Regions from separate parts of the Paenibacillus sp. PK1-4R genome, predicted to be linked through region 2. Evidence: riboswitches for the same ligand, from Rfam matches in the RefSeq annotation. Region 2 holds a riboswitch; each other region holds the start of a gene.

What was found. A riboswitch is a leader RNA that binds a small molecule or an ion and turns the genes downstream of it on or off. The one in region 2 is predicted to bind thiamine pyrophosphate.
Region 1: linked by a shared signal. The riboswitch ahead of QNO02_RS17585 (thiamine phosphate synthase) and the one ahead of QNO02_RS04325 (ABC transporter ATP-binding protein) in region 2 are both predicted to bind thiamine pyrophosphate.
Region 3: linked by a shared signal. The riboswitch ahead of thiC (phosphomethylpyrimidine synthase ThiC) and the one ahead of QNO02_RS04325 (ABC transporter ATP-binding protein) in region 2 are both predicted to bind thiamine pyrophosphate.

Annotation. Positions count from the first base shown of each region.
Region 1 is NZ_CP126535.1:4,066,222-4,069,505, reverse strand. It holds gene QNO02_RS17590 (ABC-F family ATP-binding cassette domain-containing protein) at 1-913, shown strand, start outside; TPP riboswitch at 989-1,098, shown strand; gene QNO02_RS17585 (thiamine phosphate synthase) at 1,292-1,987, shown strand; gene thiO (glycine oxidase ThiO) at 2,005-3,177, shown strand; gene thiS (sulfur carrier protein ThiS) at 3,174-3,284, shown strand, end outside.
Region 2 is NZ_CP126535.1:1,027,486-1,030,769, reverse strand. It holds gene QNO02_RS04330 (radical SAM/SPASM domain-containing protein) at 267-1,142, opposite strand; TPP riboswitch at 1,325-1,427, shown strand; gene QNO02_RS04325 (ABC transporter ATP-binding protein) at 1,698-2,462, shown strand; gene QNO02_RS04320 (ABC transporter permease) at 2,452-3,282, shown strand.
Region 3 is NZ_CP126535.1:707,226-710,509, reverse strand. It holds gene thiC (phosphomethylpyrimidine synthase ThiC) at 128-1,855, opposite strand; TPP riboswitch at 2,276-2,389, opposite strand; gene QNO02_RS03300 (IclR family transcriptional regulator) at 2,540-3,283, opposite strand.

The DNA of each region.
Region 1 (3,284 bases), 3.0 Mb from region 2:
TTTAATCTCCCATGACACGGAATTCATGAATGAAGTCGTAAATGTCATTTATCATTTGGAATTTGCCAAATTAACGAGATATGCAGCGAACTATAACAAGTTCCTCGAGATGGCTGATATGAATAAAGCCCAGCATATTGATGCATACGAGAAACAGCAAGAGTACATCAAGAAGCAGGAAGATTTCATTCAGCGTAACAAGGCACGTGCTTCAACTTCAGGTCGAGCGAAGAGTCGGGAGAAACAGCTGGACAGAATTGAACGTATTGATCGCCCAGATGAAGCGGCCAAACCAACGTTCAAATTCAAGGATGCCCGTGCGAGCAGTAAAACGGTCTTTGAGGGTATTGATTTTGAAATTGGATATACGTATCCTTTGCTGCCTAAGATGACAATGACAATCGAACGTGGTGAGAAAATTGCCATCGTAGGTTGTAATGGTGTGGGTAAATCGACGCTGTTGAAAACCATCCTGGGAAAAATATCTCCACTCAGTGGAAAGACTTTCTTAGGAGATTACCTCGAAACAGCCTATTTTGAGCAGGAGGTTCGTGCTGGGAATATCACGCCGATTGAGGATGTCTGGAATGAATTTTCACATTTGACCCAAAATGAGGTCCGAGGTCATCTCGCTCGCTGCGGGTTGAAAAATGAGCACATTACTCGTCCACTTAATATGCTGAGTGGTGGAGAACAAGCCAAGGTTCGTTTATGCAAACTCTTGATGCGTGAAAGCAATTGGATTCTATTCGATGAGCCGACGAACCATCTGGATGTCACAGCCAAAGCGGAGTTGCAGCGTGCTTTGAAAGAATTCAAGGGAACGGTGTTACTGGTATCTCATGAACCTGATTTCTACGAGGGATGGGTCACCAAAACATGGAATGTCGAAGAATGGTCTGAGAAAAACTAAACGATTCAAGACAATGTTTAACAGAAATGACGGTGACAAAAAAAACCGTCTATGGTAACATAGGCTACAACTTCATATGAACACTAGGGGGGCCGCACGATGCGGCTGAGATGGAAGAATGCGATTCCGGACCCTTTGCACCTGATCTGGATCATACCAGCGTAGGGAAGTGGCGAGCGCGTTTCAGTGAATGACGTGAGCAAACGGCAATTCGAAAGAATTCAACCGTCTTGCTTAGTAAATTGAAACATGCAGTTGCGTGTATAACGTTATGGCTATAAGGTCTATAGCTTTATTGCACGAAATGAACTGTATGTATCAGTCAGTCATCTGGTCCTATAATTAATACGCAGCCACTCCCCTACGGGAGTGGCTTTTTTGTGTTTTCATAGCATTCAAGTCTGGAAGGAGATGAACAGTACGGTAATTTCTCATGAACATGTTCAAGAATCATTTGAATTGCATGTTGTATCTACGGGTGCAGGGGATCAGGCATCTTTTGTAAAAGCTGCAAAGGACGTTTGGCCTTTGGTGGACTATATTCACATACGAGAAAAACAACTCACATGGCAAGACAAGATCGGTTGGGCTCAAAGTCTGCGTAGCGTTGGCATTCCATCTTGCCGCATTGTTATCAATAGTTCAGAACTTCCTCCACAGAATGACATTTATGGCGGTGTACATTGGGGGCAAGATGCGATACGAAATTATAACCCTGCTGTTATAAGCAATGTGCAGCGCCTTCGTCTGGGTGTATCTGTTCATTCAATCGATGAGGCAAAAATCGCTGAAGAACGGGGAGCCGATTATCTTTTCTTCGGGCATGTCTACTCAACCAACAGTAAGCCTGATCTTGACCCCAGAGGATTACATGCTCTTGCTGAAGTGTGCAGGCGTGTCTCCATTCCTGTCATGGCGATTGGGGGCATCGAACCGGGAAACATTCAAGCTATTCGCTCTGCAGGGGCACAGGGAGTCGCCGTGATCTCGAATGTATGGGCGAGCGAGTCACCGGATCGGGCGGCTGCATTATTAAGGCAGGCTATCGTTGCTACAGAAAGTCTGAGTCCCTGAATCAAGGAGATGAGAGGATGAAAGAGATCGTTATTGATAAACCAGATAAGTTTCATGCAGAAACGATTATTGTAGGTGGAGGCGTTGTTGGTTGTGCTATCGCTTATGAGCTTGCTTCCCGTGGACAGGATGTGCTGTTGCTGGAGCGTTCGGCGATTGCAGGAGGCACTTCTTGCGCGGCGGCTGGAATGCTGGCGGCAGACAGTGAGGATTTTGCTCATCCTTTGATGGCTAAGCTTGCCAGACAGAGTAGACAGTTACTTATCGAGCAACAGGTGCTAATGGCTACACTCAGTGAGGTAGAGACTGGCCTGCAACGCCAGGGATTCCTAACTCCTTTTCGTTCATACAGAGAATTAAGTAGTTATAAGGACAATCGGAAGTCTGCGTTGTCTGCTTCTGCTGATGAGGTATGGTGGGATCGTTCCGTTGTGCAACAGGAGGCATCATGGCTTAACAGAGATACGTATGGAGCCTACTACAGACCTTACGAGAGTGAGATTCTTCCAGTCCATCTAACGAAGGCATATGCTGAATCCGCTCAAGCATTGGGAGCACGGGTTATGGAGGACATACAGGATATACGTGTGCAAGCAAACGAACTTGGCGTGCAGGGAATCACCACATCGATCGGTGAGATGAGATGCAAACATGTCATTATAGCGGCTGGATTACAGAGTGAAGAGTTGATGAGACATGTGAATCTGAGCATGCCTGTGTGGTCGGTAAAAGGAGAAATAGCCGCCGTTCAGTTCTCAGATGAACATGCAGGGTACAGACCTGACAGAACGGTGTATGCAGAGGATATCTATATTGTTCCCAAAGCCAATGGCGAAGTTTGGCTCGGGGCAACCAGTCTGCCAGGCAGAACGGATCTTAACGTTTCTGTACAGGGTGTCCAGAAGCTGCTAACAGCGGCTACCCACTGGGTACCTGGGATGAAAGAAGCACAATTTATGCGAGCGTGGGCAGGCGTAAGACCGGCAACTCCAGATGGACTGCCTTATATAGGTGCTTGCAAGAGTATACCAGGGCTGTTCGCCGCCTTTGGGCATTACCGCAACGGTATCTTGCTTAGTGCGATAACAGGCAGGCTTATCGCTGAGTTGCTCGCTGGCAAAAGCTCAGAAGAACTCGGAATTGAGGCGCTGAGTCCGGAGCGATTGAACAGAAAGGGAGTGGTGCAGTGAATATCATCGTTAATGGTCAACGGATGGAGATTGAAGACAGATTGAATCGTGTGGATAAACTGCTTAAATCTTTTGATCTGCAAGTCAAGACTGTAGTTGTAGAGCTG
Region 2 (3,284 bases):
TGTCCGACCTACAACCTAATCCTACCAAATAAGGGAGGTAACTAGAATAATCATTAGATCAGATATATCATGAAACCGCACAATCCCTGTCATATCGGCATTTTTTTCATGCCAGGTCTCTCAAGCAATATGCTGATATCAACCTCTGGTATGCTCATTTGTAACGTATGTACCCCTAACTTGAATCCCCGATAACAAAGAAAGACCACTACATTTGTCTCCAAATGTGTGATCTTGAACGGCTTCTGTCTTGCTGATATAAGATATCAGGCTCCGAATCTCTGACGATAACCGCACTTTCGACACAACTCTTCCACAGCTTCCCGCTTGGAGAAACCATATACCAGATTGTTCGCTCGCTCACCCTCAATAATCTCCGAGAATGACTTCTCGTGCACATTACCCAAGTTAATTACACCCTCGCCATCGAGACAGCATGGAACCACCGTTCCATCTACAAGCACAGCTGCCTGACCACGCAATGCATGGCAGAAGCCTCTGCCGTCATCTTCAGGTGCATCCAGACTTGGCCACTGGAACTCATGGTCCTGATTCAGATATACATTCGGGGCAATTTTGACCCCACTGCCTGGAACTACTTTTTCCTCAATGCGGAAGTCCAGATTGAACTCACGTTCCAACACTTCAAGGGTCTCCCGATTTCGATTCATCTGAGCATTCGTGAAGTTATCCTGCGTCAGATTCCACAGTCGGAAAGAGATGATGACATTGTGCTTAACGGCCTCATGTACAAAGGACAAAATATGACGCAGATATCCGTCACGATCTGTTGAACCTTCATGCCCATCGAAGCTGTGCAGGGAGAAATTCATCTGCCGCAGCGCCGGTTTGCCAAGCAATTTATGCTGAGTCTTGGGCAGCAGTGTACCATTCGTTGTAATGTTCACCTTGAGTCCCTTCTCATGTGCGGAATCAAGCAACAGATCTATTTTGGGATGCAACAAGGGTTCGCCTTTGACATGTAGATAAATATGATTGGTGTGTGGTTTAACTTGTTCCAGTATATTGTTGAAGACTTCAGGGTCAATGAATCCTTTGGCACGCTGCGTCTGCGGACAGAAGCTGCAAGCCAGATTGCAGATACTCGTGATCTCAATATATACTTTTTTGAACGTTTTCAACTCGGGTCCCCATTCTGCCTAGGAGGGAGAATAATCCCACCTGCATTTTGTGATCCGGCCAATACGGGCCATCCCTATTATATCGGGTTCCTGAGCCGAGGTAAATTGTTCAGTTATCATGCTGCCTCTTTACAGTTCATGTTCAAGTGATATATGCTGAACACACAACTGCATATCTTGAACTTTTGCACTAGGGGAGCCTTGCGGCTGAGACGAATATGACTATTCGGACCCTTTGAACCTGATCTGGATCATACCAGCGGAGGGAAGTGGAGCGGCCTTTTAGTAAGCGGAATTTTCTCAATGTATGTGAAGATAAATTGCGAATTTAACTTACAGACCCACTCATTTCTCCGGAAATGGGTGGGTCTTTTTTATGTAGATTTATAAGTTTTCAGCGAAGCTGAATCAATCGATATCGTAAAAACCACTTCAGCTAAACGCGGTCTGTCTTCTCGAAAAGTACGTCGATAGACGTTTTTCTTATGTTACTTCTGCAAAGCACAAGATGCCGTTGTTATTCCAGCAGTCTGATATCAAGGGGGTGAGGATCAGATGACCAACCATGTAACCATTCACAACATAAGCTTCGCTTTTCCCGAAAAAATGGATTCCCCCGTACTCTCCAATGTGTCGCTTCAGGTTCAACAAGGGGAATTTGTCTCGCTCATCGGCTCAAGCGGATCAGGTAAAAGCACGCTTTTCAAGCTGCTCGCAGGCTTGCATGAGCCTACCGTCGGCACCATCGATATTGCTGATGTACCGCAAGGACAACGGCTCGGACGAGTCGCCTATATGCCGCAGAAAGACCTGCTGTTATCCTGGCGTACCGTCATGGAGAACTGCATGCTGCCTGCCGAGCTGGCACCAGGCCGACAGGACAAGGACAAACTACGAGCCGATATCATCGCAGGATTGGCAAGGTTCGGCTTGTCCGGTTATGAGCAGGCCTATCCAGATGAGTTATCCGGCGGCATGCGGCAGCGGGTGGCATTGCTGCGTACCTTGCTTACAGGCGGGCAGCTCATGTTGCTGGATGAACCCTTCGGTGCACTCGACGCCTTAACCAAACGACAAATGCATCGCTGGTTATTGGAGCTGTGGGAGGGCTTTGTCCAAACCGTGCTGTTCATTACACATGACATCGAAGAAGCCCTGCTGTTAAGTGACCGTATCATTCTGTTAACTCCAGGGGGGCAAGGCCAGCAGTTGCGGGAGATGACGGTTCCCTTACCACGCCCAAGGCATTCGGACATGATCTACGAACCGGCTCTCGTGCAGATGAGGCAACAACTGGAGGAACAATTACATGCAGAATGATAGAGCTGAGGTTAGCGTTTGGACGTGGTGTTCAAAGTGGCTCTCGAGGTCGTTTTCCCAATATGGTTTGTTTATTATGCTCATGTTCTTATCACTGGCGATCTGGGAAGTGATTGTGCGTATGGGATGGGTGCCCTCCTTCATCATTCCTGCACCCACGGCCATCATAGGCTCACTGGTTGAGCATCGTCATCTGCTGTTGACCATCCATCTGCCTGCTACCTTTATGGAGGTTGCCGTAGGTTTTGGATTATCCATAGTGACCGGAATTACGCTAGCGACAGGCATGCATATGAACCGATCGATTGAAAAGGCCTTGTATCCCTTCATCGTGATCAGTCAGACCATACCGCTGATTGCCCTGTCCCCCGTATTTATCCTGTGGTTTGGTTACACGTTGTGGAGCAAAGTCGCGGTGGTATTCTTAATCGCATTCTTCCCCATTGTGGTCAGTACCTACGATGGACTCCGCCAAGGCGATCCAGAGCAGCGTGAACTGCTGCTCACCATGGGCGCCAGCAAGTGGGATATTTTTTGCAAACTCCAGGTTCCGCTGGCACTTCCCTCTTTTTTCTCGGGGTTAAAGATGTCTGTGGTGTACTGCGTGGTTGGGGCAACGATTGGCGAATGGCTCGGTGGCAGCAAAGGTCTCGGATACTTCAGCCGCCGCATGTCCAGCAACATGAACACGGATGCGATGTTTGCTGCTATTGTGCTGTTATCCTTACTTGGGATCGTTTTGTTTGTACTGATTGCCTGGCTGGAGAAACGGTTTAGCATACGGCGTCATCGTCATGGAGGCAAAAGAAAAGTTGGATAATA
Region 3 (3,284 bases), 320 kb from region 2:
GCTTCCAACAAAACAGGTTATGGTTTAACCCGCTTAGCAACAACTTGTAGATGAAGAGCCTCCTATTTGCAAAACTTCAGATAAAAAATCTCGTCTCACAACGTCAATGACATTGTAAGACGTATTGTTAATTAAATGCACTCATATCCGCCGCAAAGGCACGAATGTCCTGCGTGATGCGCATGCTACAGAACTTCGGTCCGCACATGGAGCAGAAATGAGCTTCTTTGGCTCCTTCTGCTGGCAGCGTCTCATCATGGTAGGACAGCGCACGTTCAGGGTCCAGTGACAGGTTAAACTGGTCACGCCAGCGGAACTCGAAGCGTGCCTTGGACAATGCATCATCCCGGCGTTGAGCACGTGGATGGCCTTTTGCCAGATCGGCGGCGTGGGCTGCAATCTTGTAGGCGATGACCCCTTCCCGCACATCATCCTTGTTGGGCAGGCCCAAATGTTCTTTTGGTGTAACATAACAGAGCATGGACGTGCCGAACCAGCCAATCATGGCCGCACCAATGGCGGATGTGATGTGGTCGTATCCCGGAGCAATGTCGGTCGTCAGCGGCCCCAGCGTATAGAACGGTGCCTCTTTACATATCTCCATCTGCAAGTCCACATTCTCTTTGATCTTATGCATCGGCACGTGACCCGGCCCTTCGATCATCACCTGCACATCATGCTTCCATGCGATCTGCGTCAGTTCCCCGAGCGTAGCCAGTTCCGCCATCTGAGCTTCGTCATTGGCATCGTAGATACTGCCTGGACGAAGTCCATCTCCCAACGAAAACGCCACATCATACCTTTTCATAATCTCGCAGATTTCTTCAAAATGGGTGTACAAAAAATTCTCCTGATGATGCGCAAGGCACCATGCTGCCATAATGGACCCACCGCGAGACACAATGCCTGTCATCCGCTTGGCGGTCATGGGGATATAACGCAGCAGTACACCTGCGTGGATCGTAAAGTAGTCCACTCCCTGCTCTGCCTGCTCAATGAGCGTATCACGGTACAACTCCCAGGTCAGCGCTTCCGCTTCGCCATTCACCTTCTCCAGCGCCTGATACAGCGGCACCGTACCAATCGGCACAGGTGAATTGCGGATAATCCACTCCCGGGTGGTATGAATGTTTTTGCCTGTGGACAGATCCATCACCGTATCCGATCCCCATCGTACCGCCCAAGTCATCTTCTCGACCTCTTCCTCAATGGAGGAAGATACGGCAGAGTTACCTATGTTGGCATTGATCTTCACGTGAAAATGACGACCGATCAACATCGGCTCACTCTCCGGGTGATTGATGTTGGATGGCAGAATCGCACGTCCACTCGCCAGCTCCTGCCTTACAAATTCCGGTTCTACGCCCTCACGAATGGCGGCAAACTCCATCTCTGCCGTAATGACTCCCTGCCTCGCATAATGCATCTGAGTCACACAGCGTCCTGTCTGTGCTCGCAGCGGTTTGCCACGCAATCCAGGGTACTCTTCGGCTCCAGCTTTCTTCCCTCCGGGCTTTAGTCCGTTATCCTCCGGTTTAACCGTACGACCCTGATAAGCTTCAACATCGCCACGCTCTGTGATCCAGCGGGTACGCAGGGCTGGCAGACCTGCACAGATATCCGCATGAAATTCGGGATCGGTCATCGGCCCGCTCGTATCGTAGACACGTAGCGGTTCGTTATGCTCCACCCCTTGGGGAGTATTCGTGTCATGAAGGGCTATCTCACGCTCAGGTACAGCAATGTCCGGCCGTGAGCCCTGAATGTAGACTTTGCGGCTGCCCGGAAAGGGCTGAATCCGTCCGGCCGCTCCTGTTTCTTTTTCCACCTGCTGACCGTTATGTTCCTGCTCCATCGCTTGTTGTCCCGTTTGATTTCCTGTACTCATGTTCGCTTGTCTCCTCCTCAGTGTTCGTCGCTTGTTTGGTTGGTATCGTCATTAGCTTACTTACGTACCTGTCCCAAATCATGCGCAATGCAGAGAAGAAAGAGCGATCCTACGCCAGACCAGGGGAGACACTTTTCATGTACAGTTCACAACAGACGGAGGCTGCCACAGATCATGAATCTATGGTGACTTCTCTCTCATCATACAAGCCCACTTTCGCAGGTTATTGAAAAAAGAAGTCAATGGAGTACGCGCTATATAGCCCGTTCACTGTATATAAAAAAGCCGGTCCCCGAAGGAACCGACTTTTATGTCCATCACCAATAATGCACCTTCAATCAGCTCCTTAACGGAGACTACAAGGGTCACATCATGAGGTGGTTGAGGTCATATCGCCGATTACTTCCCTACGCTGGTATGATCCAGATCAGGTGCAAAGGGTCCGGAATCTCATGCGATTCCGTCTCAGTCCGGACAATTCGGACTCCCCCAGTAACGTTAGTAAGTTGCGGCTTACATAAGCCGCCGTTCATATTCAATGAAGCTGGCCCCGTAGGGCCGTCCATTACAGAGTAGCGCAACCGGAACATAAAAACAACCTTTATATTCCAAATGATCAAACTCCATTGGAGAAAAAAACTTACATAAACATCAGGATAACATGAGCCCCATCTGCGTAGCAGCATCCTTCAATACAGGTGCGTATTCATGCAATGTCTCCTGCGAGAGTCGACTGACAGGCCCTGAGACCGAGAGCGCAGCTGCAATATTGCCTCTGCGATCCATAATCGGTACAGATACCGCGGCAGCTCCCGGCTCACGTTCCTCATAACTCGTCGCATATCCGTTATCCCGGATATCTCCCATTTGCGCCAAATACACCGCGGGATCAATAAACACCGGCCATTCCGGGCCGTTCATCAGTTCTTCACGATCCTCGTCCGTGGCAAACGCCATCAAAACTTTGCTGGAAGCGCCCACAGACAGCGGGAGTCTAACACCAACGGGGGCGACTCGGCGAATCGCCTGATCACTTTGCACAGCCTGAATCCGTATCCGTTCACTCCCATCACGCAGGTACAGACTCACGGTCTCCCCCAATCGATCTCTCAGTCGCTCCATCGCAGGCAGCAGCAGAATAGCGGGATCATCACTGCGGGACATATGAGCCGACAGTTCCCAGATTCGGATGCCAAGTCGGTACTTCTCTGTTGCTGCATCACGGATCACGAACCCTCGATCCTCCAGCGTAGCCATCAAACGGTGCACTGTACTTTTGTGCAGGCCGATCTGGCTGGCAATTTCGGTGAGTCCTAGATCACTGCGTGTGGTAAAACATAATAATATATCCAGCGCCCGTTCCACAGCCCGGACGGTTAACTTGCGATCTTCCATG